4 regions of the Sodalis ligni genome follow, and region 1 is predicted to be linked to each of the others. Evidence: predicted binding sites of a transcription regulator. Region 1 holds the regulator's gene; each other region holds the start of a gene.
What was found. The regulator CRP, encoded in region 1, controls carbon source genes, mostly activating them, when cyclic AMP is high. The targets are predictions, from matches to a motif close to ATGTGANNNNNNTCACAT.
Positions count from the first base shown of each region.

Region 2: the regulator CRP is predicted to act here: its motif matches at 3,561-3,578, upstream of msrB (peptide-methionine (R)-S-oxide reductase MsrB).
Region 3: the regulator CRP is predicted to act here: its motif matches at 6,026-6,043, upstream of gntK (gluconokinase).
Region 4: the regulator CRP is predicted to act here: its motif matches at 967-984, upstream of GTU79_RS00105 (PTS mannitol transporter subunit IICBA).

Region 1 covers NZ_CP075169.1:534,507-542,486, reverse strand. The annotation lists gene GTU79_RS02415 (LysE family translocator) at 1-6, opposite strand, end outside; gene GTU79_RS02410 (YheU family protein) at 130-351, shown strand; gene GTU79_RS02405 (phosphoribulokinase) at 517-1,386, shown strand; gene GTU79_RS02400 (OsmC family protein) at 1,433-1,840, opposite strand; gene crp (cAMP-activated global transcriptional regulator CRP) at 2,155-2,787, shown strand; gene GTU79_RS02390 (YccS/YhfK family putative transporter) at 2,839-4,920, shown strand; gene argD (bifunctional acetylornithine/succinyldiaminopimelate transaminase) at 5,018-6,238, opposite strand; gene GTU79_RS02380 (aminodeoxychorismate synthase component II) at 6,400-6,975, opposite strand; gene GTU79_RS02375 (LysR family transcriptional regulator) at 7,284-7,980, shown strand, end outside.
Region 2 covers NZ_CP075169.1:3,382,608-3,390,587, forward strand. The annotation lists gene sppA (signal peptide peptidase SppA) at 1-680, shown strand, start outside; gene ansA (asparaginase) at 861-1,895, shown strand; gene pncA (bifunctional nicotinamidase/pyrazinamidase) at 1,892-2,527, shown strand; gene GTU79_RS15725 (YeaC family protein) at 2,669-2,947, opposite strand; gene msrB (peptide-methionine (R)-S-oxide reductase MsrB) at 3,022-3,435, opposite strand; gene gapA (glyceraldehyde-3-phosphate dehydrogenase) at 3,786-4,784, shown strand; partial or broken gene GTU79_RS15740 (D-hexose-6-phosphate mutarotase) at 4,868-5,742, shown strand; gene GTU79_RS15745 (DUF4765 family protein) at 5,868-7,004, opposite strand; gene GTU79_RS30435 (aldo/keto reductase) at 7,208-7,684, opposite strand; gene GTU79_RS30440 (aldo/keto reductase) at 7,690-7,968, opposite strand.
Region 3 covers NZ_CP075169.1:6,030,287-6,038,266, reverse strand. The annotation lists gene GTU79_RS28030 (sigma 54-interacting transcriptional regulator) at 20-1,945, shown strand; gene metA (homoserine O-acetyltransferase MetA) at 2,197-3,126, shown strand; gene edd (phosphogluconate dehydratase) at 3,231-5,042, opposite strand; gene gntK (gluconokinase) at 5,401-5,925, opposite strand; gene metH (methionine synthase) at 6,331-7,980, shown strand, end outside.
Region 4 covers NZ_CP075169.1:24,907-32,886, forward strand. The annotation lists gene GTU79_RS00100 (DUF3053 domain-containing protein) at 1-705, shown strand, start outside; gene GTU79_RS00105 (PTS mannitol transporter subunit IICBA) at 1,243-3,177, shown strand; gene GTU79_RS00110 (mannitol-1-phosphate 5-dehydrogenase) at 3,252-4,400, shown strand; gene GTU79_RS00115 (MltR family transcriptional regulator) at 4,459-5,007, shown strand; gene sodA (superoxide dismutase [Mn]) at 5,055-5,675, opposite strand; gene fdhD (formate dehydrogenase accessory sulfurtransferase FdhD) at 5,802-6,596, opposite strand; gene GTU79_RS00130 (LysR family transcriptional regulator) at 6,722-7,651, opposite strand; gene GTU79_RS00135 (SDR family oxidoreductase) at 7,841-7,980, shown strand, end outside.

The DNA of each region.
Region 1 (7,980 bases):
TTCCACGTTTCGGGGGCTCCTCTCCCTTTAATGAAGGTAAGAAACTAACAGCGCGCCTGTATCCGCACAAGGCTTTGCTGGTGAAATTTCCTCAAGGCATTGAATCATTAACAAACTGGACATAACATGATGATTATTCCGTGGGAAGAAATCGACTCCGACACCCTGTATAACCTGCTTGAATCCTTTGTCTTGCGAGAAGGCACCGATTACGGCGAACAGGAAAAGACACTGGAGGCCAAAGTCGCCGATGTCAAACGTCAACTGATAAGCGGCGAAGCGGTAGTGGTATGGTCGGAACTGCATGAGACCATCAATATTATGCCCCGCGGCCAGTTTCATCCGGAATAACGCAAATTGGCCCTGCGCCGCTAAACATGATAACAATAATCAAGTCTTTCATGCCGGGCGCATGTGAATCTACCCGTCATACTTCAAGTTGCAGGTGCGTCCGCTTTCCTGCAACCTGAATTATTGAGGGTATCACGCCGCCATATAACGAAGCGTAGGGTTACCATGTCAGCACAACATCCCATTATTGCCGTTACCGGCTCCAGCGGCGCCGGCACCACCACCACCAGTTTGGCTTTCCGTAAAATTTTTCACCAGTTGAATATTCACGCCGCCGAGCTGGAAGGGGACAGTTTCCACCATTTTACCCGTCCGGAAATGGACATGGCCATTCGCAAGGCCCGCGATCTCGGGCGACATATCAGCTATTTCGGGCCGGAAGCCAATGACTTCGGCCTATTGGAACACACCTTCCTGCAGTATGGGCTCACCGGCCACGGCAAAGCGCGAAAATATCTGCACACCTATGACGAAGCCGTTCCCTACAATCAGATTCCCGGCACCTTTACTCCCTGGCAGCCGCTGCCGGAGCCGACGGATGTGCTGTTTTACGAGGGGCTGCACGGCGGGGTGGTTACCGACCACCATAATGTGGCGCAGCATGTGGATCTCCTGGTGGGTGTAGTACCCATCGTCAACCTGGAATGGATACAAAAGCTGGTGCGCGATACCAGCGAACGCGGACACTCCCGGGAAGCGGTGATGGATTCCGTGGTGCGATCGATGGAAGACTATATTAACTACATCACACCGCAGTTTTCCCGTACCCATATCAATTTTCAACGGGTTCCCACGGTGGACACGTCCAACCCCTTTGCCGCCAAGGCCATCCCTTCGCTGGACGAAAGCTTTGTGGTAATTCACTTTCGCGGCCTGGATCATATCGACTTCCCCTATCTGCTGGCGATGCTGCAGGGGTCGTTTATTTCCAATATCAATACGCTGGTGGTACCGGGAGGGAAAATGGGGCTGGCGATGGAACTGATCATGGGACCATTGGTAAAGCAGCTACTGGAAGGCAAACGCATTGAATAAACCGGGCGCGGCCGGAGCGTCGCGCCAGCGGTAACGCATCCGTCATTCAGGACGGCAAACGCACTTCAAAACTATGGGTAACGTTCACGGATTTGCCGAGCATTAAAGACACCGAGCAATACTTTTCCGCTGACAGCTCCACCGCCCTTTCGACGATTTTGTCGGTGAGCCCCGTGCCGGAAACTATAAAGTGTAAATTAATATGGGTAAATAACCTCGGCGCTTCGTCGCGGCGTTCAGAGGTCAGCTTGACTTCGCAATCACGCACATCCTGACGCCCTTTTTGCAGAATCGATACCACGTCGATGGCGCTGCACCCCCCAGCCGCCATAAGTACCATTTCCATTGGGCTGGGCGCTTTTTCCCCTGCGTTGCCATCCATCAAAATCTGGTGGCCGGAGGCGGATTCACCTATAAAAGACAGACCTTCGACCCATTTTACTCGTGCTTGCATTATGATGACTCCAGATAAAAAGTTTTTCCTGCACCCTACATTTTTATTGGAAAGGTGGCAATGTTACCTAACATACTTCATGCTGATGCAAGACAACAGAAGACACTGCTTCAAACCTATGCTAAAAACAAGGCTGGATCGACCTCATGATAATGAAAGGGCAAGAGAGCGATCGGAACATCACTAAAACCAGACCCTAATAAGTTCCCTAACGTCGCTCCGTTTACAACGGAGATGGATCGATAAAACAGCGCCGTAATAGGGAATACGATGTCCTGAACAAGGACATCGATGACAAAAGAGGATAACAGCGAATGGTTCTCGGCAAACCGCAAACAGACCCGACTCTCGAATGGTTCCTGTCTCATTGCCATATTCACAAGTATCCATCGAAGAGTACGCTAATACATCAAGGCGAAAAAGCTGAAACACTTTACTACATCGTCAAAGGCGCCGTCGCGGTGCTGATAAAAGATGAAGAAGGTAAAGAGATGATCTTGTCCTACCTTAACCAGGGGGATTTTATCGGGGAATTGGGCTTATTCGAAGAAGGCCAGGAGCGCAGCGCCTGGGTTCGTGCGAAAACCGCTTGTGAAGTGGCTGAAATTTCTTATAAAAAATTCCGGCAACTGATTCAGGTGAATCCGGATATCCTGATGCGTCTGTCGGCGCAGATGGCCAGCCGCTTGCAGGTCACCTCGGAAAAAGTCGGTAATCTGGCGTTTCTCGACGTCACGGGACGTATCGCGCAAACCTTGCTTAATCTGGCGAAACAACCCGACGCCATGACCCACCCCGACGGCATGCAAATCAAGATTACCCGCCAGGAAATCGGCCAGATTGTCGGCTGTTCCCGCGAAACGGTGGGCCGTATTCTGAAAATGCTGGAAGATCAAAATCTCATCTCCGCACACGGCAAGACCATTGTCGTTTACGGTACGCGTTAAACGTTAATCAAACAGGCGTGGTACTCTGTGCCACGCCTGCTTGTTGGCAGCATGTGGCGTCGACTGATCTATCACCCCGAAGTCAACTATGCCTTGCGGCAAACCATCGTGCTTTGCCTGCCGGTGGCGATAGGGCTATTGTTCGGCAGCCTGCAGAACGGCCTGCTGTTCTCCCTGGTGCCCGCCTGTTGCAACATCGCCGGCCTGGATACCCTGCATAAACGCTTTTTTAAACGCCTGGCCATCGGCGGTACGCTGTTCGCCGTCAGCAGCGTACTGATCCAGTGGCTGCTCTTTGTACACGTACCCTTGCCCTTTATCATGGTGGGCCTGGCGCTGGCGCTGGGCGTCACCGGTGAAATCAGTCCGTTGCACGGGCGGTTATTACCCGCCTCCCTTATCGCCGCCATTTTTACCCTCGGCCTGACCGGCAACGCCCCGGTGTGGATCCCGCCGCTGCTGTATATCGCCGGTACCGCCTGGTACGGGCTGTTTACCGGCCTGTGGTTCCGATGGCTTAAAGAGCAGCCGATGCGGGAAACCCTCAGCCTGCTCTATAGAGAGCTCGCGGATTATATCGAGGCGAAATACAGCCTGCTGACCCAGCATACCGACCCGGAAACCGCCCTGCCGCCGCTGTTTGCCCGGCAGCAGCGGGTGATTGATCTGATTGCGCAAATTTACCAGCAGCTGCATATGCTGTCGGCCAACCATCAGCTTCAGTACAAACGTCTGCTGCGGACATTTCAGGTGGCTCTGGACCTGCAAGAGCATATCGCCGTCAGTTTGCATCAGCCGGACGAAGTGCAAAAGCTGGTGGAGCAGAGTCACGCTGAAGCGGTGATCCGCTATAATGCCCAATTGATTGCCGCCCGGCTGCGGGTGGTAGCGGACGATATCCTTTATCATCGGTTATCGGGCCGTTTCACCATGGCGGAAGCCCTGTCGGCGGTGGAAAAAATTGCCCAGCGAAATCCGGATAATCCGGTGGGGCAATTTTGTTTTTATCACTTCAGCCGCATCGCCAGGCTGCTCAGGACGCAACGTCCGCTCTACCGGCGGGATATCATGGCGGATAACCAGCAACGGCTCTCTTTCTGGCAGGCGCTGCGCAGCTACTGTTCGCTCAAATCCATGGCGCTGCGCAACGCCGCCCGGCTGGGCATTATGCTGGCCATCGGCAGCAGCCTGGGACTGGTGTTCAACCTGCCTAAACCCTACTGGATTCTGATGACGGTGATGTTTGTCAGCCAGAACGGCTATAACGCCACCCGGGTACGTATCCAGCACCGGGCGCTGGGAACCTTGGCCGGCCTGGTTATCGCCGCCGCGACCCTGCAGCTCCATCTGGGGGACGGCACGGTTTTATTGTTTATGCTGGTGGTGACCCTGGCGGCTTACCTGGTTTTGCGGAAAAATTACGGCCTGGCGATGACCGGCTTCACCGTAACCGCCGTTTACACCCTGCAGCTATTGTCCCTGAACGGTACGCATTTTCTGGTACCGCGGCTGGTGGATACCCTGATCGGATGCATGCTGGCGTTCGGCGGTACGCTCTGGCTGTGGCCGCAGTGGCAAAGCGGCCTGCTGCGCAAAAACGCCCATCAGGCGCTGGAAAGGGATCAGGACGCATTGCGTCTGTTATTACAGGCGAATCCGGAGCCGGCGGCGCTGGCCTATGCCCGTATGCGGGCCAACCAGGCCCATAACGCCCTGTTCACCTCGCTAAGCCAGGCCATGCAGGAGCCCGGTTTCAACTCCCGCTACCTCATCGATATGCGCCTATGGGTGACCCATAGCCAGTTTATTATTGAGCATATCAATGCCATGACGATACTGGCGCGGGATCACTACATGCTGACGCCAATGCTGGCGGAAAAATACCTGACCGCCTGCGAGGTGGCGCTGCAAACCTGCCAGCAACGGCTGGAATACGATGGTCCGAGCAGCGAACAGCCGGTACTGGCCACCGCCGGCGATACGCCGGAGCAGCCGGGCACCCCGATGGAACGCCATCTGCGGCGTATCCTGTTCCATTTGGGAGTAATGCATACCATCTCGTCGGTTGCCTGGCGCCAGCGGCCGCAGCACGGCCGCTGGCTATCGCGGCGATTGGGGGAAAATGCCCAATAGCCGCCGATAATGGCGGCTGAGCGTGCTGGCAAAGTGCCCGGTCGAGAAAGGCGGTTTGATAAGTGACCCGTCCGCGCCAGGCTCTTTTTCAGTGAGCTCAGCCGGCGGTAACCTGGGCTACCGCCTGTTCAAACCTGGCCATGCCCTGATCGATATCGTCAAATTCCACCACCAGCGACGGGGCGAAACGCACCACGTCCGGACCGGCGTTCAAAATCATCAGACCGTTGGCGGCGCTGGCATGAAGGAATTCCCGTGCCCGGCCGTGGTAGCCGGGTTTCAGCGCGGCGCCAATCAGCAAGCCCATGCCCCGAATTTCTTCGAACACATGATAGCGGTCGTTAATCTTCTGCAGCGCGCTGAAAAACCTGTCATGCCGTTCATTGATTCCCGCCAGCACCGCCGGCTGGTTAATGACGTCCAGCGCCGCCTCGGCCACTGCGCAGGCCAGCGGATTGCCGCCATAGGTGGTGCCGTGGGTTCCCACCGCCATCACCGACGAAATCTCCTCGGTAGTAAGCATGGCGCTGATGGGGAAACCGCCTCCCAGCGCTTTGGCGGTGGTGAGAATATCCGGCAGGACACCATAATGCATATAAGTGAATAACTTACCGGTCCGGCCCATACCGCACTGCACTTCGTCCATCACCAGCAGGGCCTGGTATTGATCGCACAGATCCCTAAGCCCCTGCAGGAATTCCGGCGTGGCCGGCGTGATCCCGCCCTCGCCCTGTATCGGCTCAACCACCACCGCGCAGGTATGATCGTCCATCACCGCTTTTACCGCCGCCAAATCGTTGAACGGCACGTGGACAATATCACCGGGTTTCGGTCCGAAACCATCGGAATATTTGGGTTGGCCGCCCACCGTGACGGTAAAGAGCGTACGGCCGTGAAAGGCGTTGTGGAACGCGATGATTTTGGTTTTATAAGGGCTGTGGCGGGTGATGGCATAATGACGGGCCAGCTTAAAGGCGGCTTCGTTGGCTTCACCTCCCGAATTGGCGAAGAAGACCCTATCGGCAAAGGTGGCATCGATAAGTTTGCGCGCCAGCCGCAGCGCCGGTTCATTGGTAAAGACATTACTGGTGTGCCACAGGGTTTCACCCTGGCTTTTCAGCGCCGCCACCAGCGCCGGATGGCAATGGCCCAGGGCGGTCACGGCGATACCGCCGGAGAAATCAATGTACTCCTTGCCTTCCTGGTCCCATACCCGGCTGCCTTTGCCTCTGACGGGAATAAATTGAGCAGGTGCATAAACTGGCAAAATGACCTGATCAAACGTTTCCCTGGTTACCGCGTCATCATGTGTTTTCATAAGCTTTTTACTCTATCCGCCGCAAAAGATAAATGAAATTATAATCATAAAATATGAATAAAAAATCACTTCAATGCAATCTTTTATCGCCGTTCAACGGCAAAAAATTATATCCGCTACCGACGCCGGGCCGGTTGAAGCATTCGCGGCGGGCCATCGGCTTACATCGCCAGGAAATTCGCCAGCAACCGATGTCCCTGTTCGCTGAGAATGCTCTCAGGATGAAACTGTACACCTTCAAGGGGCAAGGTACGATGACGGATGCCCATGATTTCATCGTGAACGCCTTCTTGCAGGCTCCAGGCGGAAACCTCCAGGCAGGGCGGCAAACCGGCGGTCTCCACCACCAGCGAATGGTAGCGGGTCATGGTCAAATCCGCGGGCAACCCGGCGAAAACCCCCCGGCCGTCATGGACGATAGGTGAGGTCTTACCGTGCATAACCTGCTTTGCCCGCACAACGCGGGCACCGAATACCTGCGCTATGGCCTGGTGGCCGAGGCAAACCCCCAAAACCGGTATCTTGCCGGCAAAATGCGCAATGGCCGCCATGGAGATGCCTGACTCGTCAGGGGTACCGGGGCCGGGAGAAATCACCAGCCTCTCGGGCGCCATACGGTCGATATCGTCCAGTTGCACCTCATCGTGGCGTTTAACCTCTACATGTGCGCCCAGTTCGCAGAAATATTGGTACAGGTTATAGGTAAAGGAATCATAGTTATCGATGATCAGCAACATGGTAAGAGTGGCCTATTTTTACCGGTTGTTCAGGCAGGAAAATGAAGAAATGGGTCAGCTTGTCCCACGCATCGGGATTTCAGCCAAGTATAACGTGCTCCATATCCCGCTGTCGAACATCGGGCGGGGGGATTCACCGGCTTTAGCGTGAGGCAAATCGAGCCTTGGCGCGGCGCGCGTACCTATTCTGGGACAAAAGGTCAAAACCAGAGGTCAGGAATCGGATATCTGAAGTCAAATAATGGAATAGCGGAATAAAAGGCCGTATATTGCTCATAATTGACTTAATTAGTGAGCAAAGTTCCTGAATGACCACCATCATGGAAAAGACCACCGGACTTGTCGCCTTTGTCCGCACGGTTCAAAACGGCTCCTTTGCCAGCGCGGGACGTATTATCGGGGCCAGTCCCTCGGCCGTCTCCAAAAGCGTGGCCCGTCTCGAAGAGCGCCTGGGGGTGAGGCTATTTCAACGGTCAACCCGGACACTGAGGCTGACGGTGGAAGGCACGGATTATTATGAACGGGTGGCGCCTTTGCTGCAGGCAATGGAAGAAGCGGAAAATCATGTTCAGTCCAACGAGACACCGCAGGGCCTTATCCGCATCAGCGTGCCGGTTTTGGTGGGACGCGTGCTGATGGCGCGGTGGGTGGCGAAATTTGTCCTTCTCTATCCACGCCTTAAATTCGATCTCGACGTAACCGATCGAAACGTCGATATCATCCGGGAAGGATTTGATCTCGCCTTGCGTATCGGCGCCCTGCCGGATTCCGGGCTGAATGCCCGCTTACTGGGTTATACCGATCATATTTTGGCTGCGTCGCCGGCATACCTGAAGCGCCGCGGCGCTCCCCTTACCCTTGACGATCTGCAACATCACGACTGCCTGCGTTTCCTTATTGCGGGACGTCCCTTCCCCTACGCGTTTGCCGGCGGCGCCTCCATCATCCCCGACGGCCCTCTCGATACCAGCGACGGCGCCACGCTTCGCCAGGCCGCCGTCGAGG
Region 2 (7,980 bases), 2.8 Mb from region 1:
GTGAATCCGGCAAGCCGGTTGTGGTGTCCATGGGCGGCATGGCCGCTTCGGGGGGGTATTGGATTTCCACCCCGGCCAATTACATCATTGCCGCCCCCAGCACGCTTACCGGCTCCATTGGTATTTTCGGCGTCATCAATACCTTCGAAGATACGCTGGGCAGCATCGGCGTGCATACCGACGGGGTGTCCACCTCGCCGTTGGCGGATTTGTCAGTTACCAAAGCCCTTCCGCCGGAGTTCTCACAAATGATGCAGTTGAACATCGAGAACGGTTATAGAAACTTTATCACCCTGGTGGGTAAAGCCCGCAACAAGACGCCGGAAGAGGTGGACAAAATCGCCCAAGGGCATGTCTGGATCGGTAGCGATGCCAAAACCAACGGACTGGTGGATCAACTGGGGGATTTCGACGATGCCGTGGCGAAAGCCGCCGAATTGGCCAAATTGAAGCAATATCACCTCAATTGGTATATCGAAGAGCCCAGCCTTATTGATCTGGTTTTATCGCAAACCAGCGCTTCGATTTACGCCCGTCTCCCGGCGACCATCCAGGCCTGGCTGCCCGCGCCGTCCGGCCAGATAGCCGCACTATTTTCCGCCCAGCCGGGTTTGCTGACCAACCTGAACGATCCGCAAAACCGTTATGCCTATTGCCTGTCTTGCGGCGACATTCAATAAGCGGCCATCGCCGGCGGCCGTCAATGCCGCCGGCACCCTAGGCCATGGGGCTGGTGTTATTGCTCCGTGGCCGTATAATTGAGGCTATACACTAAATAATTCACCTTGCAGGTAAGCCAAAGCACCTGCAAGGTGAAAGATGACGGGTATATCGCCCCGTGAGAGGCCGTGCCTTTCCCCATGCAAAAAAAATCCATTTATGTCGCCTATACCGGCGGTACCATCGGCATGCAGCGCTCTGATAACGGCTATATACCGGTATCGGGCCATTTGCAGCGCCAGTTGGCGTTGATGCCGGAATTCTATCGCCCGGAAATGCCCGATTTTACCGTTCATGAATACGCCCCGCTGATTGATTCCTCCGATATGACGCCAAACGACTGGCAGCATATCGCCCAGGACGTGGCGGAACACTATGAGAACTATGACGGTTTTGTCATCCTGCACGGCACCGACACCATGGCCTTCACCGCCTCGGCGCTGTCGTTTATGCTGGAAAACCTGGCCAAGCCGGTCATTGTCACCGGATCCCAGATCCCCCTGGAGGCGCTGCGCTCAGACGGCCAGACCAATTTGCTCAACGCGCTATACCTGGCGGCCCATTATCCGGTAAACGAGGTCAGCCTGTTTTTCAACAACAAGCTGTTTCGCGGCAACCGTACCACCAAAGCCCATGCGGATGGTTTTGACGCCTTCGCCTCCCCCAACCTGCCGCCGCTGTTGGAAGCGGGTATCCATATTCGTCCCGTGGCGCCGCCGCTGCCCCACCGCCCCGGCGCCGAACTGATTCTTCATCCCATCACCCCCCAGCCGGTGGGTGTGGTGACGCTCTATCCGGGCATTTCCGCCGATGTAGTGGGCAATTTCCTGCGACAGCCGGTAAAAGCATTGATTCTGCGATCCTATGGCGTCGGCAACGCGCCACAGCATCCGGCGTTGCTGGATGAGCTGCGGCAGGCGGTAGCGCGCGGCAGCGTCGTGGTGAATCTCACCCAGTGCTTCTCCGGCCGGGTGAATATGGGCGGCTATGCCACCGGCAACGCTCTGGCGCGATCGGGCGTTATCAGCGGCTTCGATATGACGGTTGAAGCGGCGCTGACCAAACTGCACTATTTGCTCAGCCAATCGCTCCCGGCCGATGAGATCCGGCACATCATGCAACAGGATTTGCGCGGCGAGCTGACCGGCGATGATATAAGCGGAGAAACAGCATGAAACAGGCTTTGCTGCTGATTGATTTGCAAAATGACTTTTGCCCGGGCGGCGCTCTGGCGGTTCCCGAAGGCGATAAAGTCATTGCGGTGGCGAATCGAGCCATAGCGTTCTGTCGCCGGGAAGACATACCGGTCGTGGCATCACTGGACTGGCATCCGTCAAATCACGGCAGCTTTGCCGTGAACTCCGGCGGACGGGTGGGTGAAATCGGGCTGCTGGATGGTCTGTCCCAGGTATGGTGGCCGGTGCATTGCGTACAGGATACCACCGGGGCGCAGTTGCATCCCGAACTGGATGCAGAAGGCATCCGCCGCCGCATCTATAAAGGCCGTCAGGCCGGCATCGACAGCTACAGCGCTTTTTACGATAACGGTCATCGAGCCCAAACCGAGCTGCACGCCTATCTGCAGGCCCAAGGAATCCATAGCCTCTCCATCATGGGCCTGGCGACGGATTATTGCGTGAATTATACCGTGCTGGACGCCCTCTCGCTGGGCTACGCCGTGGATGTTATCTTAGACGGCTGCAGGGGCGTGGACCTTCATCCCGGCGACAGCGCCAGGGTATTGGAAGAGATGCAGCGCCTCGGAGCGGGACTTATCACCCTGGCAGAGTTCACCGCCGGATGCTGAAGGCCGGGTGGTAGACATCTGCGGTGCCGGATCGCCGCGATACCCGTCCCTGCCCGCGCCACGCCGAATCGCTACCTATGCAGGCATGCCCTAACCGCGTTTATCCGGCTTGAACCGATACAAAAGCAGAACCGCGCCTCATTAATCCGGCTTGGCTCGAAAAATCTCCGGCGGCTCGCCGGTGAATTCCGCCAGCAGTTCCCGCTTGCTTTTCATTACAATGCTGCCGTCGGTACCGATGCTCATATGCTCCGGCCGGTGATTGTTTCTGGCCTGCCAAAGCATGACTATTTGCAGGCAAAGCTCTTTTTGTTCTTCGGTAAGGCGAACGCCGTCAGGCCATTTTCCCAACTCCACCGCCGTCAACAGCCTCTGGTAGATTTCCGGGGTCAGGGTTGCCATTAGCGCGTCGACATCCATGAATTTCTCCTTAGGGGAATATCTGCAACATGAATAATTAGCTGAATCGTTAAAGCGATAAACTTGACAGAGTGTCAGCCGCTGATCTCTTCGCCATTGTCCTGGTCTTTGAAACGCAGGGAGGCGGAATTCACGCAAAAGCGGGCACCGGTAGGCTGCGGTCCGTCAGGGAAAACATGTCCCAAATGGGCATCGCAGGCGCCGCAACGGATCTCTACCCGGTGCATGCCGTGGGAGTCGTCATCCAGATAGCGGATGGCGGTATCGCTTACCGGCTCATAAAAACTCGGCCAGCCGCAGCCGGAGTCATATTTGCTTGCAGAATAAAACAGCGGCGCATTGCACACCAGGCAATGGTACTGCCCGGTCCGCTTGTTCTCCAGTAATTTACCGCTGTAGGGCGGCTCGGTGCCCCGCTGCTGCGTGACATACCGCTGCATTTCGGTCAATGAGTCCGTAGGCGGTCGTATCGATTCGTCGTTAGCCATAAGTGCGATTCCCGGACGGTTAATGGAATAAAGCGGGTCAAAACCGGCTCATTATAACAAATAATTAACAACATCGGAGACATTTTTAGCTTAAACTAGGGAACGAGAAACAACGTGAGCGGCAAGTGTGATGAACATCACATTTAACTGACAGGTGCAGTTTTAATTGAGGTCGAACGACCTCATATTATTCGTAGCTGAGCAGGCAGCGGAACGAACGATTAACGTTCGAATGGTATTGTCGGGTTTGATTTGTAGCAACTATTGACACGATTCCGCTTGACGCTGCGTGAGGTTTTTGTAAATTTACAAGCAACCTTTTATTCACTAACAAATAGCTGGTGGAATATATGACTATCAAAGTAGGTATCAACGGTTTTGGCCGTATCGGCCGCATTGTTTTCCGTGCTGCGCAGGAACGTGACGATGTGGAAATCGTCGGAATCAACGACCTGTTAGATGCTGACTACATGGCTTACATGCTGAAGTATGATTCAACCCACGGCCGTTTCAACGGCACCGTGGAAGTCCAGAATGGCCATCTGGTTGTTAACGGTAAAACTATCCGTGTTACCGCAGAGAAAGATCCGGCTAACCTGAAATGGGGCGAAATCGGCGTCGATGTAGTCGCAGAAGCCACCGGTATCTTCCTCACCGACGAAACCGCTCGTAAGCATATCACCGCCGGCGCAAAGAAAGTGGTGTTGACCGGTCCTTCCAAGGACAATACCCCGATGTTCGTCATGGGCGTCAACCACAAGTCCTATGACGGCCAGGATATCGTTTCCAACGCCTCATGTACTACCAACTGCCTGGCCCCGCTGGCTAAAGTGCTGAACGACAAATTCGGCATCGTCGAAGCCCTGATGACTACGGTCCATGCCACCACCGCTACCCAGAAAACCGTTGACGGCCCGTCCCACAAAGACTGGCGCGGCGGCCGCGGCGCATCCCAGAACATTATTCCGTCCTCTACCGGCGCGGCTAAAGCGGTGGGTAAAGTTATCCCTGAGCTGAACGGTAAACTGACCGGTATGTCATTCCGTGTTCCGACGCCGAACGTGTCCGTAGTGGATTTGACCGCTCGCATCGAAAAAAGCGCAACTTATGAAGAAATCTGCGCCGCGATGAAAGAAGCGTCCGAAGGCGAACTGAAAGGCATCCTGGGCTATACTACCGATGATGTCGTCTCTACCGATTTCAACGGTGCAAAACTGACTTCCGTATTTGATGCCAAAGCCGGTATTGCTTTGAACAAGACCTTTGTCAAACTGATATCCTGGTACGATAACGAAACCGGTTACTCCAATAAAGTGCTGGATCTGATTTCCCATATCGCCAAGAAATAATTGCCGATAGCAAATATGTATGGGGCGACAGCGATGTCGCCCTTTTTATTTGATCCGTTTCCTCATTTCAATAGGGCCCGAAAATGTACGACACTCTTTTTGCGTTACCCGTTAAAGAACAGCTTTCTTCATCGGTCAGCCTGCGCCAATTGGATCAACTGCCGGTCATCGTTATCGATCATCCCTGGTTCGGGCGGCGGTCACGTTACAGGGCGCACATCTTATCGCCTGGCAACCCGCCGGCGAGGAAGCGGTTTTATGGCTGAGCGAAGCCAGTGCGTTCAAAGACGGCGTGGCCATTCGCGGCGGCATCCCTATCTGCTGGCCCTGGTTTGGCAAAGTAGCCAGCCCGAATCACGGCTTTGCGCGTATTTTGCCCTGGCAGCTAAGCGAACATCACGAAGACGAGGGTCAGGTCAGGTTAACCCTGACGCTGCATGACAGCACCGCCACCGAACAGTATTGGCCGAAACCCTTTACCCTGACGGCAAAATATGTCCTTGGCAAGACCTGTAGCGTCGAACTTGAGGCTCAGGGGGATTTCCAAAACACCACTGCCCTGCACAGCTATTTCAATATCGGCGACATTACCCAGGTCAAAATCAGCGGCTTAGGCGATAGCTATATTGATAAAGTCAAAGACGGCATCACCGCGCAGCAAAAAGGCGAGCTGGGGTTCAGCGGGGAAGAAGTGGACCGGGTTTATACCCATCCTGAATCGGTTAGCCAGATCCACGATCCGCTGCTTAAACGGATTATTGAGATTCACCACCACAATCACAGCGACGTGGTGGCCTGGAATCCCGGTGCCGCGTTAGCGAAGCAAATAGGCGATATTACCGATGAAGGTTATAAAACCTATGTCTGCGTCGAGACCGCGCGCGTCAACGACCCGCTGGCGGCCACCGCCTCCGCCCCGGCCCGTTTGTCCACGGTGATCAGCCTGCGCAAGGCATAATGGCAGGACGGCATGGCGTTGGAAAGCGTAGCGCAGGATCTGTCGTCACGCTGCCGCCAATCTGAATAAGGCACTGGTTGCAGTGGGAAATAGTCATTGCAACCAGGCTGCGCTTCATGGCTGAATTACCCCGCCGCCCGCGCCAACAATAGGTGTCCCCGTTTTGTCAGGTTCCCGTTTTTGTCTACATAATGCCGCCAGCGACAAAGGGTCAGGCCTCGTGTTTTGACATACCCTTTCTGTCCGCCGGAGGCCCAGCGCAGCTCTTCGGACATTCCCACCCAGGCACGCACGTTCGACGCCAGCAGTTTTTCATCCATTGGGGCGGCGGCCTGCGCCATCAGCCTGTTGCCACGATTCGTCAGCCGTCCGGTTGCCCCGATGTACCGACGCAGCTCCCGGTAAGCCACTCCTTCTTCTTTGGCGAAGCGGGCCATTTCACCCCGTGGCAAAGCACCCTTTCCCGTTAGGGCGCTCCAGCGCAGGACTATGTTTGTTATGTCCTTTTTACCGAAATGCTCGTTCGCATACAATTTAGTCGAGAACGTGACCTCCGGCGGAGTTTCAACACTGGCAGCGGGGGGGATACAATGCGAGAGCACCAGCAATGGCATATAACGCATCAGAGAGGGAAAGGGCCATGCCGTTTCCCGCATGATCAGGTTAGTATATTCCGCCGCGCCGGCCCAGCACTCAGCCTCGTTGGCGTTGAAATTTTGCAGAAGCGCCCAGACCATTTGAGACAGCAGAATCTGCAGCGCATTGGATACATCGTGCCCTTTAACCGGATAACATGTTTGCTGGCGTCCGCTACCACCCCGCATAAAGACGAACTCCGCCTTTGGCAGGCCCTGAAATGAGGGCGTAATGCCTTCTTGAAGCAATACTTGCCAGCGCTCGGGGGCGCCCCCCTTCTCCAGAACAACTTTCCAATGATTAAAAAGCCGCCGAAACGTCCGGCTGAGCCGGTATATTTCCATTAACGGCTCTTTCACCAAGGTTTCAATTACCGGCTCAGCAGGTAAAAAAAATTTATCATAGAGGGCGAGAGAAGCGATGATCCGCTCTTCTCCCCGTGCAATGAGATCCAATTGACGCCGCAGGTCCGAGGGATTGCGCGCCTGCAGATCAAGTACTTCATCTTTTGGATAGCGCCTTGCCATCGCTCTTGCGTACGCTTCGGTATCCCAAGAAGGAATACCCGATGGAAGCTGGACGGTACGGGGGCTGTAAGAGGACAGACCGTTCAAAATTGAAAGCATATCTCACCGTTTTTCATCCTTGTTCGGCACCTAGTTCTTATCCTGTTACCTTAACGTTTAATGCTATAAGTTGCGTTTGATTTTCCGTTAATTAAATATTTCATCAAAGGGCAGGAATAAAGCGTCAGCGCCGCGCGGGACCGCGCGGCGGATTGAGGTCGATGGTGACGCCCGCGGCGCGAAGGAGCGGGCGCGACAGAGGATCAAACGATATCGAGATGTGTTTTTCGCTTGGGTGCCGGAAAAGCTTCATCCAGCGCCTGTAGCTGGCGGGGGCTTAATTCTATGCCCAGCGCCCCGGCATTTTCCTGAACGTGGGCCTCGCTGCCGGCTTTGGGTATGGCAATCACTCCGGGTTGACGTATCACCCATGCCAGCAATACCTGTGCAACCGTTACCTCCAGTTCCTGGGCAACGGACAATACCGCCGGGCTATCCATTAGACCGTTACGCAGTTTCCCGGCCTGCGCCAGGGGGCAATAGGCCATTACCGGCAGTGACTTTTGCTGACACCAGGGCAGCAGGTCATATTCGATGCCCCGGGAAGCGAGGTGGTATAAAACCTGATCGGTCATGCAGGCGGTTCCGCCGGGCAACGACCACAGTTCCCGCATATCCGACAAATCCAGGTTGGAGACACCCCAGCGTTTGATTTTTCCCGCCTGCTGTAAATGTTCCATGGCGGTTATGGTATCGGCCAGGGTATATTCCCTCGCCAGTGCAATAAATAAAGATCGATAACATCGGTTTGCAGGCGGCGCAGGCTGTTTTCACAGGCGGTGACGGCTTTCTGCCCCCGGCGTTCTGCGGGTAGACCTTGGACACCAGAAAGACCTCGTCCCGCCTGCCGCGAATGGCTTGGGCCACTACTCTCCGCCCCGCCGTCGGCATACATCTCGGCGGTATCAATTAATGTCAGTCCATGATCGAGACCAAATTGTATCGCGCGCGCTTCCTGCGCCATATTGCCGGACCG
Region 3 (7,980 bases), 950 kb from region 1:
GTTTATGGGACATTGTGTAATGAAGAAGCTTCCGCATTTTTGTATTATCTCACCCACCGCCGATCTCACCGAAAATATTGCCGGCATTAAAGCCAATTATGCCGGTAAAGCCAACATTACCATTGTGGAATCCAGCTTGACCGGGATTAAAGAGACCCTGAAGCATTTACCGCTGGAAGATTACGATATTTTTATCAGCCGCGGCGGCATGGTGAGATTGCTGGAACAATGCATAAAGCAGCCCATTATCGAAATAAAAACCTCCGCTTACGATATCATTGACGCCTTGGCTCCTTATCGTAACCAAACCTGCATTGGCATCGTCGGTTACGTCAGCGTCATCAACGGCAGCCGTAAAATCGCCGCGATGCTGAATATTCCGCTGAAAATTTTTACCGTGCCGGATATGTCGCTGCCCACCATCGAACGTATTCGCCGGCAGGTGCATCAGCAAATGGCCAACGGCGAGGTGGAGCGGCTTATCGGTGATGCCATTAGCACTGATTATTTCGACCTTCCCGCCGAGCGTTGCACGCTGTTGAGTACCGGCGTGGAGTCCATTGAACGGGCGCTGGAAGAGGCCATTACGGTCTATCGGGGGCTGGCGCGCCAGCGTGTGGAAAACCGCCAGCTGCAAACCTTGATTGATGCGGTGAGCAAGGCCATTATCACCGTCAACGGGCGGGGAGAAATCCTGCACAGCAACAGCCAGGCGATGTCCATGCTTGGGTTGACGCAGCGTACCGGGGATAACTTGCAACGCTACCTGGCGTTTGGGTCTTTATCCCGCTTTAACGAACACTATGATGTGAACGAAAGCCTGATTATCGATAGCAGCGCCTATGGATCCCTCCTGGCCAAGGTAACGCCCATTGTTGAAAACGGCGAGACCGACCGGCTGATTATCACCTTGCAAAAAGCCGCCACCGTACGCGGCGAGGAGCAGGCGATACGCCTTAAGGAAGCGGAAAAACGCAATTTCCAGGCCCGTTATGGTTTCAACGATTTTATCACCGGCCACCCTGAAATGGCCCGCCGGCTGCAGCTGGCGGCAACCTATGCCAAGACCGATGCCACAATTTTGCTGATTGGCGAGAACGGCACCGGTAAGGAGATCATTGCCCAAAGCATTCATAATGCCAGCGAGCGCCGGGATAAAATGTTCGTGCCGGTAAATTGCGGGGCCATCCCGCCGGATATTCTGGAAAGCGAGCTGTTCGGCTATGTGGAGGGGGCATTTTCCGGCGCGTCGCGCAAGGGCAAAACCGGACTGTTTGAACTGGCCCATGGCGGTACGCTGTTCCTGGATGAAATCACCGAGCTGGACAAAAGCCTGCAATCAAAACTGCTGCGGGTGTTGCAAGAACGCCAGCTGATACGCCTGGGCTCGGATCGTATTATTCCCATCGATGTGCGCATCATCGCCGCCACCAACCGTAACATCCAGACATTTGTCGAGGAAGGCGGTTTTCGCGAAGACCTCTATTACCGCATCAACGTACTGAAGATTACCGCCATGCCGCTGCGCGAACGGCCGGAAGATATCCGCGCCATCGGTGAATACTGGCTGAGCCGTTATCGCCGGCGCTATGATTTGCCGCCGCTGCGTCTGGCGGACAATCTGTGGCGATTCCTGACTCGTTACTCTTGGCCTGGCAATGCACGGCAGCTGGGCAATATTATGGAGCGTCTGGCGCTCTCAGCCGTCGGCGATACGCTGGATCTCGAGCAGGCCGCGCTCTACATCGAGGATCTCGCCGGCGGGCAACAGCAATTGGGGAAAAAAGCCTGTACCCAATGCGATTTGCTGGAGGGTAATTACGCACAGATCCGCCGGGCTATACTGGAGCGGGTCATTGCCAGGCAAGGTTATAATAAAAGCCGTACCGCACGGATGCTGGATGTGGATCGTACCTCAATCAACCGCTGGCTAATGAAACCTTAGGGGATGCCGGCGGTAAAACTGCCGGGCATCCTGGTGCCCCAGCCTGCCTTTCACGCATGAAAACAGTTATTTCATCATTTAATCAAACCATTACAAAAATACGGCCGCTAAAAAATCCATCAGCTAAAATAGTGATTAAGATGAAACATTTTCAACTTATGGTTGAATACTCGACATCATTTAGCAAAAGCGGTATGGTCGGGCATCTGGATGTCTAAACGTATAAACGTATGCTTTGAGGTTCTAAGGTTATGCCGATTCGGGTTCTTGATGAGTTGCCGGCAGTAAATTTTCTGCGCAATGAAAATGTCTTTGTGATGACGACTTCCCGCGCCAGCACACAGGAAATTCGTCCGTTGAAGGTTCTGATACTCAATCTGATGCCGAAAAAAATAGAGACGGAAAACCAATTCCTGCGTTTGTTATCCAATTCGCCGCTCCAGATCGATATTCAACTGCTGCGCATCGACAGCCATGAGTCGAAAAATACGCCGGCGCAGCATCTCAATACCTTTTACTGCGACTTTGAGGATATCCAGGATCAGAACTACGACGGTCTGGTGGTTACCGGGGCGCCGCTGGGGCTGGTGGATTTCAGCGATGTGGTTTACTGGCCGCAGATCGCCCGGATCCTGCAATGGTCAAAGGATCATGTCACGTCAACCCTGTTTGTCTGTTGGGCGGTACAAGCCGCGCTGAATATTTTGTACGATATTCCTAAAATGACCCGCCAGGTAAAACTGGCCGGCGTTTACCAGCACAATACCCTTAAGCCCCACGCGTTGCTGACCCGTGGTTTTGATGAGACCTTTCTGGCGCCCCATTCCCGCTATGCGGATTTTCCCACCGACGTCATCCGCCGGTATACCGATCTGGAGATCCTGGCGGAGTCCGAGCAAACGGGGGCGTATCTGTTCGCCAGTAAAGACAAGCGGCTGGCCTTTGTCACCGGACATCCTGAATATGACGCACTGACCCTGGCCGGCGAATATCATCGGGATCTGGCCGCCGGCCTGGATCCCTTGCTGCCGGTTAATTATTTCCCGGATGACAATCCCGATCTGACGCCGAAAGCGAGCTGGCGGAGCCACGGGCACCTGCTGTTTGCCAACTGGCTCAATTATTACGTTTATCAGATCACGCCGTTCGATTTACGCAATATGAACCCCACCATCGATTGATGTCCCACAAACATACAAGGGGCGCGGTGAGGGCCATGGACGGCCGGCAGAGAAACTATCCCGGCCAGGCTCGGCCGGGAATCGTAGGGTAAGGATTTTTGCGCTTAGACGACGATGCAGCTAGCACCCTGTTCGGCGCCGGAGAGCTGGCTGCGCAGGGCGCCGAACAGTTCCCGCCCGCTGCCCATATGGCCGGCGCTTAAATCGGGCAACGCGACGGTACGTTGAGCCAGTTCGCTTTCTTCCACCAGCAGGGACAACTCGCCGGTAACGCCATTAACCCGCACCATATCGCCGGTGCGGGCCTTCGCCAGCAACCCGCCGTTAAAGGCTTCCGGCGTGACGTGGATTGCCGAGGGCACTTTGCCCGAGGCGCCCGAAAGACGCCCATCGGTCACCAGCGCTATTTTGTAACCGCGATCCAGCAGGACGCCCAGGGGCGGCATCAGCTTGTGCAGCTCCGGCATCCCGTTGGCGCGGGGGCCCTGATAACGCACCACGATGACACAGTCTTTATTCAACTGCCCGGCATCAAAGGCCGGACCGACGTCATGCTGGCTTTCGAATACCACCGCCGGCGCTTCAATAACCTGGTTGGCGATGGGTACGGCGGAGGTCTTCATTACCGCACGCCCCAGGTTGCCGTCCAACACCTTGGTGCCGCCATGATGCTCGAACGGGCTTTCCAGCGTGGAAATCACTTTCGGATCCAGGGAAGTCTCGGGACTTTCGCGCCAGGCCAGGGTACCCTGATCCAGCCAAGGTTCAAGGGTATAGCGGCTTAAGCCGAATCCGGCGACGGTATTGACGTCTTCATTGAGCAATCCGCCTTTCAGCAGTTCGCGAATCACCAATTGGACACCGCCGGCATCGTGGAACTGATTGATGTCCGCCGGGCCGTTTGGATATATCCGCGCCAGCAAAGGCACCGAATCGGAGAGTTCGGAAAAATCGTCCCAGTTGATGATGATGCCGGCGGCGCGGGCCATGGCCACCAGATGCATGGTGTGATTGGTGGAACCGCCGGTGGTGAGCAATGCCACAATGCCGTTCACGATGACCTTTTCATCCACCAACCGGCCGACGGGCAGGTAATTGCCGCTGTTTTCCGTCAGACGGGTAACCTGGACGGCTGCGGCATCGGTGAGGGCGTCACGCAGCGGGGTGTTCGGCTGGATAAAGGAGGAACCCGGCAGATGCAGCCCCATCATTTCCATGACCATCTGGTTAGAGTTGGCGGTACCGTAGAACGTACAGGTGCCGGCGCTGTGATAAGACTCGGCTTCTGCTTCCAGCATGGCGGCCCGGTCAAGCTTCCCTTCCGCATAGAGTTGCCGGACCCGGACTTTTTCCTTATTCGGTAAACCGCTGGCCATGGGGCCGGCCGGTACAAACACCGCCGGCAGATGGCCGAAAGATAACGCCGCCATCACCAGGCCCGGGACTATCTTGTCGCAGATACCGAGATAAAGCGCCCCATCGAACATATTGTGGGATAAGCCGATGGCCGCCGACATGGCGATGATTTCGCGGCTCATGAGCGAGAGTTCCATCCCGTCCTGGCCCTGGGTTACACCGTCGCACATGGCCGGAACCCCGGCCGCCACCTGGCCTACCGCGCCGGCGCTATGCAAAGCGGCTTTCAACCGTTCCGGATAATATTCATAGGGTTGATGGGCGGACAGCATGTCGTTATAGGCGGTGATAATGGCGATGTCATTATGGGTCAGGCTTTTCAGCGCGGCTTTATCGTCGGGCTGGCAGGCAGCAAAACCATGGGCCAGATTGCCGCAGGCTAACTGGGCGCGGTGGACCGTTTTGGTGCGCGCATCGTCTATGCGCGCCAGGTAAGCGGCGCGGGTGGCTGTTGAACGGTCGATGATACGTTGCGTTACACGGGCTACGGTAGGATTCATACATGCCTCACTTAAGATTGAACGGTTCAGGGCCGCCCTCGCGGGCAGCGCTGAACAACAGAATTTGTGGTCCGACGGCACATCAGGATGCTTTACGCTTTTATTATTAAAATCGGTCGGTGGCGGAACCGTCTGATGGCGCTGTTATCGGTCGGCCCCCAGTAAGGCCGGTTCTTTTGTTGCTTTTAACCGAGGTGCAAATTGGCATACCTCGATGTTGAATCGTTTCAGCTACACAGAACTTAAAAAGCCGGATGCCAAAAGTCGGGCTCATCCGGCCTGTGTGAATGTAAATCCTTTACATCCTTTGAAGAAACCGCGGTTTCGGCAACGTCGGTCGCCGGCTTCAGCCGGCGTTTTACTGATTAAACTGCCGGATATAATTCAAGGTATCGTCAATGACTTTTTCCACCGGCTGGGCGATATTGACTACGAATACATCGGGTTCGTCCGCACCGGGTTCTTCCAGAGTATCGAATTGGGTCACCAGCATCTCGGATTTGAAAAAGTGGCCTTTACGGGCCTTCATGCGTTCTTCAATTACCTCGAAGCTGCCCTTGAGATAGATGAAGGAGAGATTGTCATTCCCCTGCCGCAGGCGATCGCGATACCGCTTTTTCAGCGACGAACAGACGATGATGGAGACCGCGTTGGTGCGCTGCATGGCGAAAGCGGCATCGTTAATCGCCGCCAGCCAGGGCGCGCGATCATCATCGTTTAACGCATGGCCCGCCGCCATTTTTTCAATGTTGGCGCGGGGATGGAGGAAATCGCCATCCAGAAACGCGGCCGAAAGCTCGCGGGCCAGGGCGCTGGCTACAACGGATTTGCCGCTGCCTGAAACGCCCATTAAAACGAAGATATGGTTGGATGTAGTTGTCATCGTAGGGCTCCGAGGCCTGCTAAAGTTCATTGATGTTACCGGTAACATTATGCGTGTTTTTTTATCGGTTTCTAGCGGCATCAACGACTTTTATTTTCTTCTGTGATCGACATCAAATTATAAGGGCATTATGAAACATAACTTTTACATTAAGTGGCGTTTTTTTAAACTATCAGCCGATAACTGAAAAAGTCTCATGAGCCGCCATCTTCGCTCCCGCTTAACTTATGTTAGGATGTTCTGCCTGTTTTGGCTCAATTTTAGACGCTCTACCCTGGATAATTCGGGTTGCAGGAAAGCGACGCACCTGCAGCTTGAAGTATAACGGGTATATTTTTCTGCGGTGGATGGGTAATAGTGAATAATCGAACTGACGGACTTCGCCGGCAATTGGCCCAGCGCATCATGGTGCTGGACGGCGCCATGGGCACCATGATCCAGAGCTACCGGTTGGAGGAAGCGGACTACCGGGGCGAGCGCTTTGCCCAGTGGCCAAGCGATTTGAAGGGCAATAACGATTTGCTGGTGCTCAGCAAGCCCGAGGTGATTTCCGCGATTCACTACGCCTACCTTGAAGCGGGCGCCGACATTCTGGAAACCAATACCTTTAACTCCACCGCCATCGCCATGGCCGATTACCAGATGGAGTCGCTGGTTGGCGAGCTTAATTTCGAAGCCGCCCGGCTGGCACGCCAGTGCGCCGATGAATGGACGGCGCGCACTCCGGATAAACCGCGTTATGTTGCCGGCGTCCTGGGCCCCACCAACCGCACCGCCTCGATTTCCCCGGATGTAAACGATCCGGCGTTCCGCAACGTGACCTTTGATCAGTTAGTAAGTGCTTACAGAGAGTCGGTGCACGCATTGGTTGAGGGGGGCGCGGATTTGATTATGGTGGAAACCATTTTCGATACCCTCAACGCCAAGGCGGCAATATTCGCCATTGAAACCGAATTTGAAGCCATGGGCGTAGAGTTGCCGGTGATGATTTCCGGCACCATCACCGATGCCTCGGGACGGACGCTTTCCGGCCAGACCACGGAAGCCTTTTACAACTCCCTGCGGCACGTTAAACCGCTGTCGTTCGGTTTGAACTGCGCCCTTGGCCCGGATGAGCTGCGGCAGTATGTCGCCGAGCTGTCCAGGATTGCCGAGTGTTACATCAGCGCCCATCCCAATGCCGGGTTGCCCAATGCCTTCGGCGAGTACGATCTCGGCCCCGATGTTATGGCCAGGCAAATCAAGGAGTGGGCCGGCGCCGGTTTTTTGAATATCGTCGGCGGCTGCTGCGGCACCACGCCGGAGCATATCGCCGCCATCGTCCGGGCCATTGAGGGCATACCGCCGCGCCAGCTGCCGGATCGGCCGGTGGCCTGCCGCCTGGCGGGGCTGGAACCCCTTAATATCGACAAAGACACCCTGTTTGTGAACGTGGGCGAACGGACTAATGTCACCGGCTCTGCGCGCTTCAAACGCCTGATAAAAGAAGAAAAGTACAATGAAGCCCTGGCGGTGGCCCTTCAGCAGGTGGAAAGCGGCGCCCAGGTTATCGATATCAACATGGATGAGGGCATGCTGGATTCCGAAGCCGCCATGGTGCGTTTTCTGAGCCTGATTGCCGGAGAGCCGGACATCTCCCGCGTACCCATCATGATCGACTCCTCCAAATGGGATGTTATCGAGCAAGGCCTTAAATGCATCCAGGGCAAAGGCATCGTCAACTCCATCTCCATGAAGGAAGGCGAGGAGGTCTTTATCCACCATGCCCGCCTGGTGCGCCGTTACGGCGCCGCGGTGGTGGTGATGGCTTTTGACGAGGACGGACAGGCGGATACCCGCGCGCGCAAAATAGCCATCTGCCGCCGGGCTTACCGTATCCTGACCGAGACGGTGGGCTTTCCGCCGGAAGATATCATTTTTGATCCGAATATCTTTGCCATCGCCACCGGCATTGAGGAGCATAACAATTATGCGATGGATTTTATCGGCGCCTGTGCCGATATCAAGGCCGAACTGCCCCATGCGCTGATTTCCGGCGGTGTCTCCAACGTGTCT
Region 4 (7,980 bases), 510 kb from region 1:
AGACTGGCGCAGCTGCGCTATGCGCTGATGATTCCAGTATTGATGCTGCTGGCGGTGCAGATCACCGCCTGCGGCGATAAAGAGCCCGATCAACGTAAGGCATTCATTCAGTTTCTACAGACCACCGTGCTGCCGGGCGGTGAGCGCCTGCCCACCCTTAGCGACGATCAAAAAAAGCAGTTCGGGCCTTATACCAATGATTATCAGGTGCTATTGACCTTTACCCAGCAATATACCCAGTCGGTGAATACCAGCCTGCTGCCGGTATTGGATCTTATTAGCCAGATCAGGGTTCCGCAGGATTATCTCACCCGCCGCCAGGATGTGCAGCAATCCGCCGCCGCCCTCAACGCATTGGCGCCGCAAATCGCGCAGCTGAAAAAACAGGCCGATGATGCTCGCGCGGGCCTTAAGCAGCCGGCTGATTTGAAAACGGTTTATGATCAGGCCTACGCCAAATTGGTGACGCAGCCGGTGCAAAAAGTGGCGCCGGTGATTGCCGCGGCGTCCACACTGTCGTCCACGCTGGTGCAGGTAGGTGATTTCCTCAATACGCAGGGTAATCAGGTGACCTTTGGCGCCAATGCGGTGTCATTTCCCAACCGGTTGCCGGCGACGCAGTATAATGAACTGATGAAGGGCCTGGAAAGTCAGTACCAACAGCTGGTGCAGGCCCAAAACAATGGCGGCGCCACCTTGCCCTGAGGCATAAGCGCCGGCTGGGTTTTGGCCGGCACGGCCGCAGGTCCATAATATTGCTTTCCCTATCGGCATTACTTGCCCGGCAGATATTCTCGTCGCCGGGCGAGACGTTTACCGGTAAGTTTCTTACAAAACCTTGTTTTCTTTTGCCAAGGCTGTCGCAAATTTACGCATATCAACGCCGCTATACCTGTTAACAAAATTTTTACTCACAAATAAATTGTGACTCAACTCACATTTATCAAACAAACTCTCCCCATAAAATAGTGATATGTATCACATTACTGTCCTTGTTAGCTTACTAAAAGTTAAATTGTGATTTATTTACAATGCTTATTTGTGATGTAAATCACTAATATAGGGTGCTTTAGGGGGGGTATCCAGTGATATTCCTCACACTTTAGTCCCGGTAGTACGCTTAACTAACTGAGCGTGGTAGAGTCGCGCTGCTTATAGAACTACTGACAGTTTGTGCAACACTGTCGCAACAATATTCACGCGCCCTTATTGTCTGGCGCGTATCAATAGGGGTGAGTTTTTATGTCTTCATCGGATATCAAGGTCAAAGTACAAAATTTTGGCCGTTTCCTCAGCAATATGGTCATGCCGAATATCGCAGCCTTTATTGCCTGGGGGATTATTACCGCACTGTTTATACCCACCGGGTGGACTCCAAACGCCACATTGGCCAAGCTGGTAGGCCCGATGATCACCTATCTGCTGCCGCTGTTAATCGGTTATACCGGTGGACGGCTGGCGGGCGGCGAACGTGGCGGCGTAGTGGGTGCCATTACCACCATGGGTGTGATTGCCGGCGCCGATATGCCCATGTTCCTGGGCTCCATGATTGCCGGTCCTTTGGGCGGCTGGGCCATCAAGCGCTTTGACCGCGCGGTGGACGGCAAAATCAAGAGCGGCTTCGAGATGTTGGTTAACAACTTCTCAGCCGGTATCATCGGCATGATATTGGCCATCCTGGCATTCCTGCTGATCGGGCCGTTCGTTGAAATCATTTCCCATTTTCTGTCCGCCGGCGTAAACCTGATGGTTCGCCACGATTTGCTGCCGTTGGCATCCATCTTTGTGGAACCGGGCAAGATCCTGTTTTTGAATAACGCCATCAATCACGGTATCTTCTCACCGTTGGGTATTCAGCAGGCTACCGCTACCGGCAAATCCATATTCTTCCTGATTGAAGCCAATCCCGGTCCGGGCATGGGCGTTTTGACCGCCTATATGATATTCGGGCGCGGAACCGCTAAGCAATCAGCCGGCGGTGCAGCCATCATCCATTTCCTGGGTGGTATCCACGAAATCTACTTCCCTTACGTACTGATGAACCCGCGCCTGCTGCTGGCGGTAATCCTTGGCGGTATGACCGGCGTATTCACCCTGGGCCTGCTGCACGGCGGCCTGGTGTCTCCGGCATCCCCGGGTTCCATCCTGGCGGTACTGGCCATGACGCCGAGAGGGTCGTACTTTGCCAACATCTCCGCGGTAGTCGCCGCCTTTGCCGTCTCCTTTGTTATTTCGTGTATTCTGCTCAAGAGCACCAAAGCGAAAGAAGGGGATGACCTGGATGAAGCGACCCGTCGCGTGAAAGACATGAAAGCCCAGTCCAAAGGCATGGCCGCTCCGGTTACCGCCGGCGCCACCGGCGACCTGAGCTCGGTACGTAAAATCATCGTTGCCTGCGATGCCGGTATGGGTTCCAGCGCCATGGGCGCCGGTGTTCTACGTAAGAAGGTGAATGAGGCCGGGCTGAAAAATATCAGCGTGACCAATGCCGCCATCAACGACCTGCCAGAAGATGTGGATCTGGTGATTACCCACCGTGACCTGACCGAGCGCGCTATGCGTCATGCTCCGCAGGCCCAGCATATTTCGCTGACCAACTTCCTCGACAGCGGCCTGTATACCGATCTGACGGCCCGTTTGGTGGCAGTGCAAAAGACCGATGCGAAGCAGCAAAAAGTCCTGTCGACCCTGGATGACAGCTTTGAGGGCAGCGAACAGAATCTGTTCCGTCTTACCGAAGCCAATATCTTCCTGGGACAGCATGCCGATCAGAAAGAGCAGGCCATCCGCTTCGCCGGTGAACAACTGGTGAAAGGCGGCTATGTCCAACCCGAGTATGTGGATGCCATGCTGGAACGTGAAAAGCTGACCTCTACCTACCTGGGTGAATCCATTGCCGTTCCCCATGGTACTATCGAAGCCAAAGATAAGGTGTTACGCACCGGCGTCGTATTCTGCCAATATCCGGACGGTGTCCGGTTCGGTGACGAAGAAGACGATATCGCCCGCCTGGTCATCGGTATCGCGGCCAGAAACAATGAACATATCCAGGTCATCACCAGCCTGACCAACGCCCTGGATGATGAAACCGTGATTGCGCGGTTAAGCACCACCACCAGCGTCGCTGAAGTGCTGGAGTTGCTGAAAGGCCAGAATCCGGTCAGAAGCGCGTCGTAACGGATGGAACCGGTTGTATTTGAGAGGGGGCCGTCACGGCCCCTTTTTAGCTAAGAGAATCCAAGGTTAATTCTATGAAAGCATTACATTTCGGAGCAGGTAATATCGGTCGTGGATTCATCGGCAAGCTATTGGCCGATGCCGGGATTGAAGTGGTATTTGCGGACGTTAATCAGGTTGTGCTGGATGCGTTGAACGCGCGTCACGAATATGAAGTCCATGTCGTGGGTGAACAGTCTCGGGTCGAGATAGTGCGTAATGTCAGCGCCGTCCACAGCGGCAGCCCCGATGTAACGGCGTTAATCGCTACCGTGGATTTGGTGACCACTGCCATCGGCCCGCAGATTCTTGAGCGTATTGCCGCAGGCGTCGCCAAAGGGCTGATACAGCGCCATGACGCGGGTAACGCCCGTCCGCTGAATATCATCGCCTGTGAAAACATGGTGCGCGGCACCAGCCAATTGAAGCAGCATGTGCTGAACGCCCTGCCGGAGCAGTACCATGACTGGGTCGGTCAGAACGTGGGTTTCGTTGATTCGGCGGTGGATCGCATCGTCCCGCCGGCCCAGGCCGGCAGCCAGGATCCGCTGGCGGTCACGGTTGAAACCTTCAGTGAATGGATTGTGGATAAGACCCAGTTCAAGGGCGAGCCGCCGGCCATTGCCGGTATGGAACTGACCGATAATCTGATGGCGTTTGTGGAACGCAAACTCTTCACATTAAATACCGGCCATGCCATTACCGCGTATCTGGGACAGCTGGCGGGACATAAAACCATTCGCGACGCCATTCTCGATCCGGCGATCCGCCAGGTGGTGAAGGGGGCGATGGAAGAAAGCGGCGCGGTGCTGATTAACCGCTACGGTTTCGATCCGGAAAAACATGCCGCTTACATCAATAAAATCCTGCAGCGTTTTGAAAATCCCTATCTGCACGACGATGTGGAACGCGTCGGCCGCCAGCCGCTGCGTAAGCTCAGTGCCGGCGATCGGTTAATCAAACCGTTGCGCGGCACGCTGGAGTACGGCCTACGTCACGACAACCTGATGAAAGGTATCGCCGCTGCGATGCATTACCATAGCGAGCAGGATCCCCAGGCGCAGGAATGGGCGGCATTACTGGAAAAATCTGGGCCGGAGGCTGCTTTGGCGCAGGTTTCCGGTCTTGAAAAAGACAGTGAGGTGGTTGAGCAGGTGGTGACTATTTATAACGCCATGCAATGATGATCGAGACCCGGGGGTAAGGCCTGCCTCGTCCCCGGATTTTACATGGTGTTAGGTGATGACGGAAAATACGCAACTGCATGAAAATCAGGTTCTGGAACAGCTGAACGCCGGTACGACGGTGAGGGATCTGATGGAAGCGGCGGTGACTTTATTGGCTGAAGCGGTCAATATTCTGGTGCTTCAAATATTTCGCAAGGATGATTACGCGGTGAAGTATGCCGTGGAACCGCTATTGGTTGGAGCCGGGCCGCTGGGAGAACTGCCGGTGCGTTTGAAATTGGTTTATGCCCTGGGGGTTATCAGCCGGCAGGAATATGAAGATGCTGAGCTGCTGCTGGCTTTGCATGAGGCCTTGCAGGACGATCCCAAAGAGTACCGTTTTACCGATGATGAAATTCTCGGTCCGTTCAGCGAACTGCATTGCGTTACGGCGTTTCCGCCATTGCCGGATTTTTCCCGTGTGCCGGGGGACGATGCGCTGGTAAGAATGCAGCAGCAGCGCTATCAGCAGATTGTGCGCTCCACCATGGTGTTGTCCACCACCGAATATCTCGTGCGCATCAGCGCGAAAAAGGCCTTCACGGATAAACTGCTGTTAAAATAAAAACCATCCCGCGGGATGGTTTTCATTAATCAGCCGATAAAGCGGCGTTATTTGGCTTCAGAGAAGCGCTTGGCCGCTTCGTCCCAGTTCACCACGTTCCAGAACGCTTTGATATAATCAGGACGGCGGTTCTGGTATTTCAGGTAATAAGCGTGTTCCCATACATCCAGGCCGATAATCGGATAGCCTGATGCGCCGGAAATCGCTTCGCCCATCAGCGGGCTGTCCTGATTGGCGGTTGAGACCACCGCCAGCTTATCGCCTTTTTTCACCAGCCAGGCCCAGCCGGAGCCGAAGCGGGTGGCGGCGGCTTTCTCAAAGGTTTCCTTGAAAGCGTCCACGGAACCGAAATCGCGTTCGATGGCGGTTTTCAATTCACCCTGAAGCTGGGTGCCCAATTTCAGGCCTTTCCAGAACAGGCTGTGATTGTAATGGCCGCCGCCGTTGTTGCGCAGCGGGGTTTTTTTGTCCGCCGGCAGCTGATCCAGTTTTGTGATCAGTTCGTCTACGGGCAGGTTGGCAAATTCGGGCAGGCTTTCGAGCGCGGCATTGGCATTATTGACATAGGTCTGATGATGCTTGGTATGGTGGATTTCCATCGTTTGTTTGTCAAAATGCGGTTCTAAGGCGTCGTAAGCGTACGGCAAGGATGGCAGTGTATAGCTCATAGTTATCTTCTCCATTTTTTGTGGTGCGGCACCCGGAATAAATGTTAGTGCCGCGTAAGCAATCCGATCATTATAGTTAATTAAACGTTTATGAAAACGTTTATCAGTCCCTTTTAAAGAACATGTTTAGCTTTTGCTATCCAGGATTCGCTCGGGATGGGTATAAATCGTCGCCCGGCCCGGCTTGCTGAAGCCCACCAGAGTAAGTCGGCACCGCTGCGCCACGTCAACCGCCAGCGCGGTGGCGGCCGAGACGGCGAACAGGATTTCCACGCCGCACATGGCGGATTTCTGCACCATTTCATAGCTGGCCCGGCTGGACACCAGCACCGCACCGGGCATGGCCCCGGCCCGCGCGCGATAGCCCAGCAGTTTATCCAGCGCCACGTGACGGCCCACATCCTCGCAGCCTAAGGTCAGTTCTCCCGCCGGCGTAATCCAGGCCGCCGCGTGGGTACAACCGGTCAGCCGCCCGATGGGCTGCACGCTTTTCAACTGGGCCAGCGCCTGGTCCAGTCTTTCCAGCGGCCAGGTCTGGGTGAACGGCAGCGGACTGATGGGCTTGGCGATTTCGTCCAGCTGTTCGACGCCGCACACGCCGCATCCGGTGCGGCCGGCCATGGCGCGGCGATGTTCCTTCAACGCCATGAATCGGCGGCTGGACAGCTCAATATGCACTTCCATACCGTTGCAGGCCGGCATCACATCCATGCCGTAGATTTCAGCGGGGTGATCGATAATGCCTTCCGAGAGGGAAAAGCCCAGGGCGAACTGCTCAAGCTCTTTCGGCGTCGCCATCATAACCACATGGGATATGCCGTTATACACCAGCGCCACCGGCACCTCTTCCGCCAGCCAGTCCGGTTCGGACTGGCTGAGCTGCCCGCGCTGGCGGACCGGACATTGCCTGAGGCCCGCCATGGCGGCGGGGTCGGTATCCTGTGGCGAAGAGATTTTATTCACGGCGGTTTACCCAGGTAGCGGACGAAAAAGCATGCCACATTATTGTATCCTAAGGGCGCGGATGAAAAATATCCCCTAGTGCGTTATTCACGAAAGCGGTCCAGGAAGCCGGGCTGGGACGCAACCTCCTTTGCCATATCAATAAACGCCCGCAGTTTCGGCTGCGTTTGCGAACGCTGGGGAAAATAGAGGAACACCCCGCTGTCGCTGGGAATATATTCCCGCAATACGCTTTCCAGCCGTCCGGCGGCGTAATGGTGGCGCACTTCGTAATCGCTGACAAAGGCCAGCCCCAGGCCCTGCAGGGCAAACTCGATCAGCAGATTGCGGTCGTTTACGATAATACCGCCTTTCACATCCACCACAAAATCCCGCCGGCCGCTGCGAAATTCCCATCGGTGAACGATTCGGGACGTGACGAACCGATAACGAATGGCCTCATGGCGCAACAGGTCTTCCGGGATAACCGGACGACCCGCCCGGATGAAATACTCCGGCGTCGCCGCGACCGACCAGGAGATTTCAGGGGTCAGGCGAACCGCCACCATATCGCCCTCAACCGATTCTCCCAAACGAATGCCGGCGTCAAATCCTTCGGCAACGATATCCACCAATCCGTCGTCCAGGGAGATATCCAGCATGACCTCCGGATAGGCTTGCCTGAAGCGGGGAACGATGGCGTTGAACAGATAATCCGCGGTGTTATTGCGGGGGGCGGTCACCCGCAGGGTTCCCTGCGGCCGGTGGCGATAATGTTCAAGGGTCTCTATGGCCGACAACATATCGGCCACCGCGGGACGCATTTGCCGGTACAGACTGTCGCCGGCTTCGGTCAGGGCGACCCGCCGGGTGGTTCGCTGGAATAACACCACGCCGTAACGGTGCTCGAGAACCCTGATGGCCTTGCTGACCGCGGTAGGAGTAACTCCCAGGCGCGCCGCCGCCTCGGTAAAGCTTTTCAGCTCGGCTACCGCCATAAAAGGGGTGATTCCATCCAGTTGATCGTTAAGCATAGATGCCGATTATAAACCTCAGGTTCAAAGCAGATGTAGCTTACTCGTCTATATCTCATTAATCCAGAGGACTAGCATAAGTCCCGACGGTTGATAACACCCCCATCGTACGTGGGCCGGCGGCGTTATTAATGGTTTTCGTCAAGAAGGGTGGTTTACGCCTGTTCCCCACATTTGCGGAGAAGAAATATGTCGACTTTAAGCTGGTTCATCACCGGAACCTCCAGTGGTTTCGGCCGTGCTTTGACCGAACAATTATTGGCCCGCGGCGATCGGGTGTTTGCCACCCTGCGCAAAACCGCCGCGCTGGATGATTTGAAAAGCCGCTA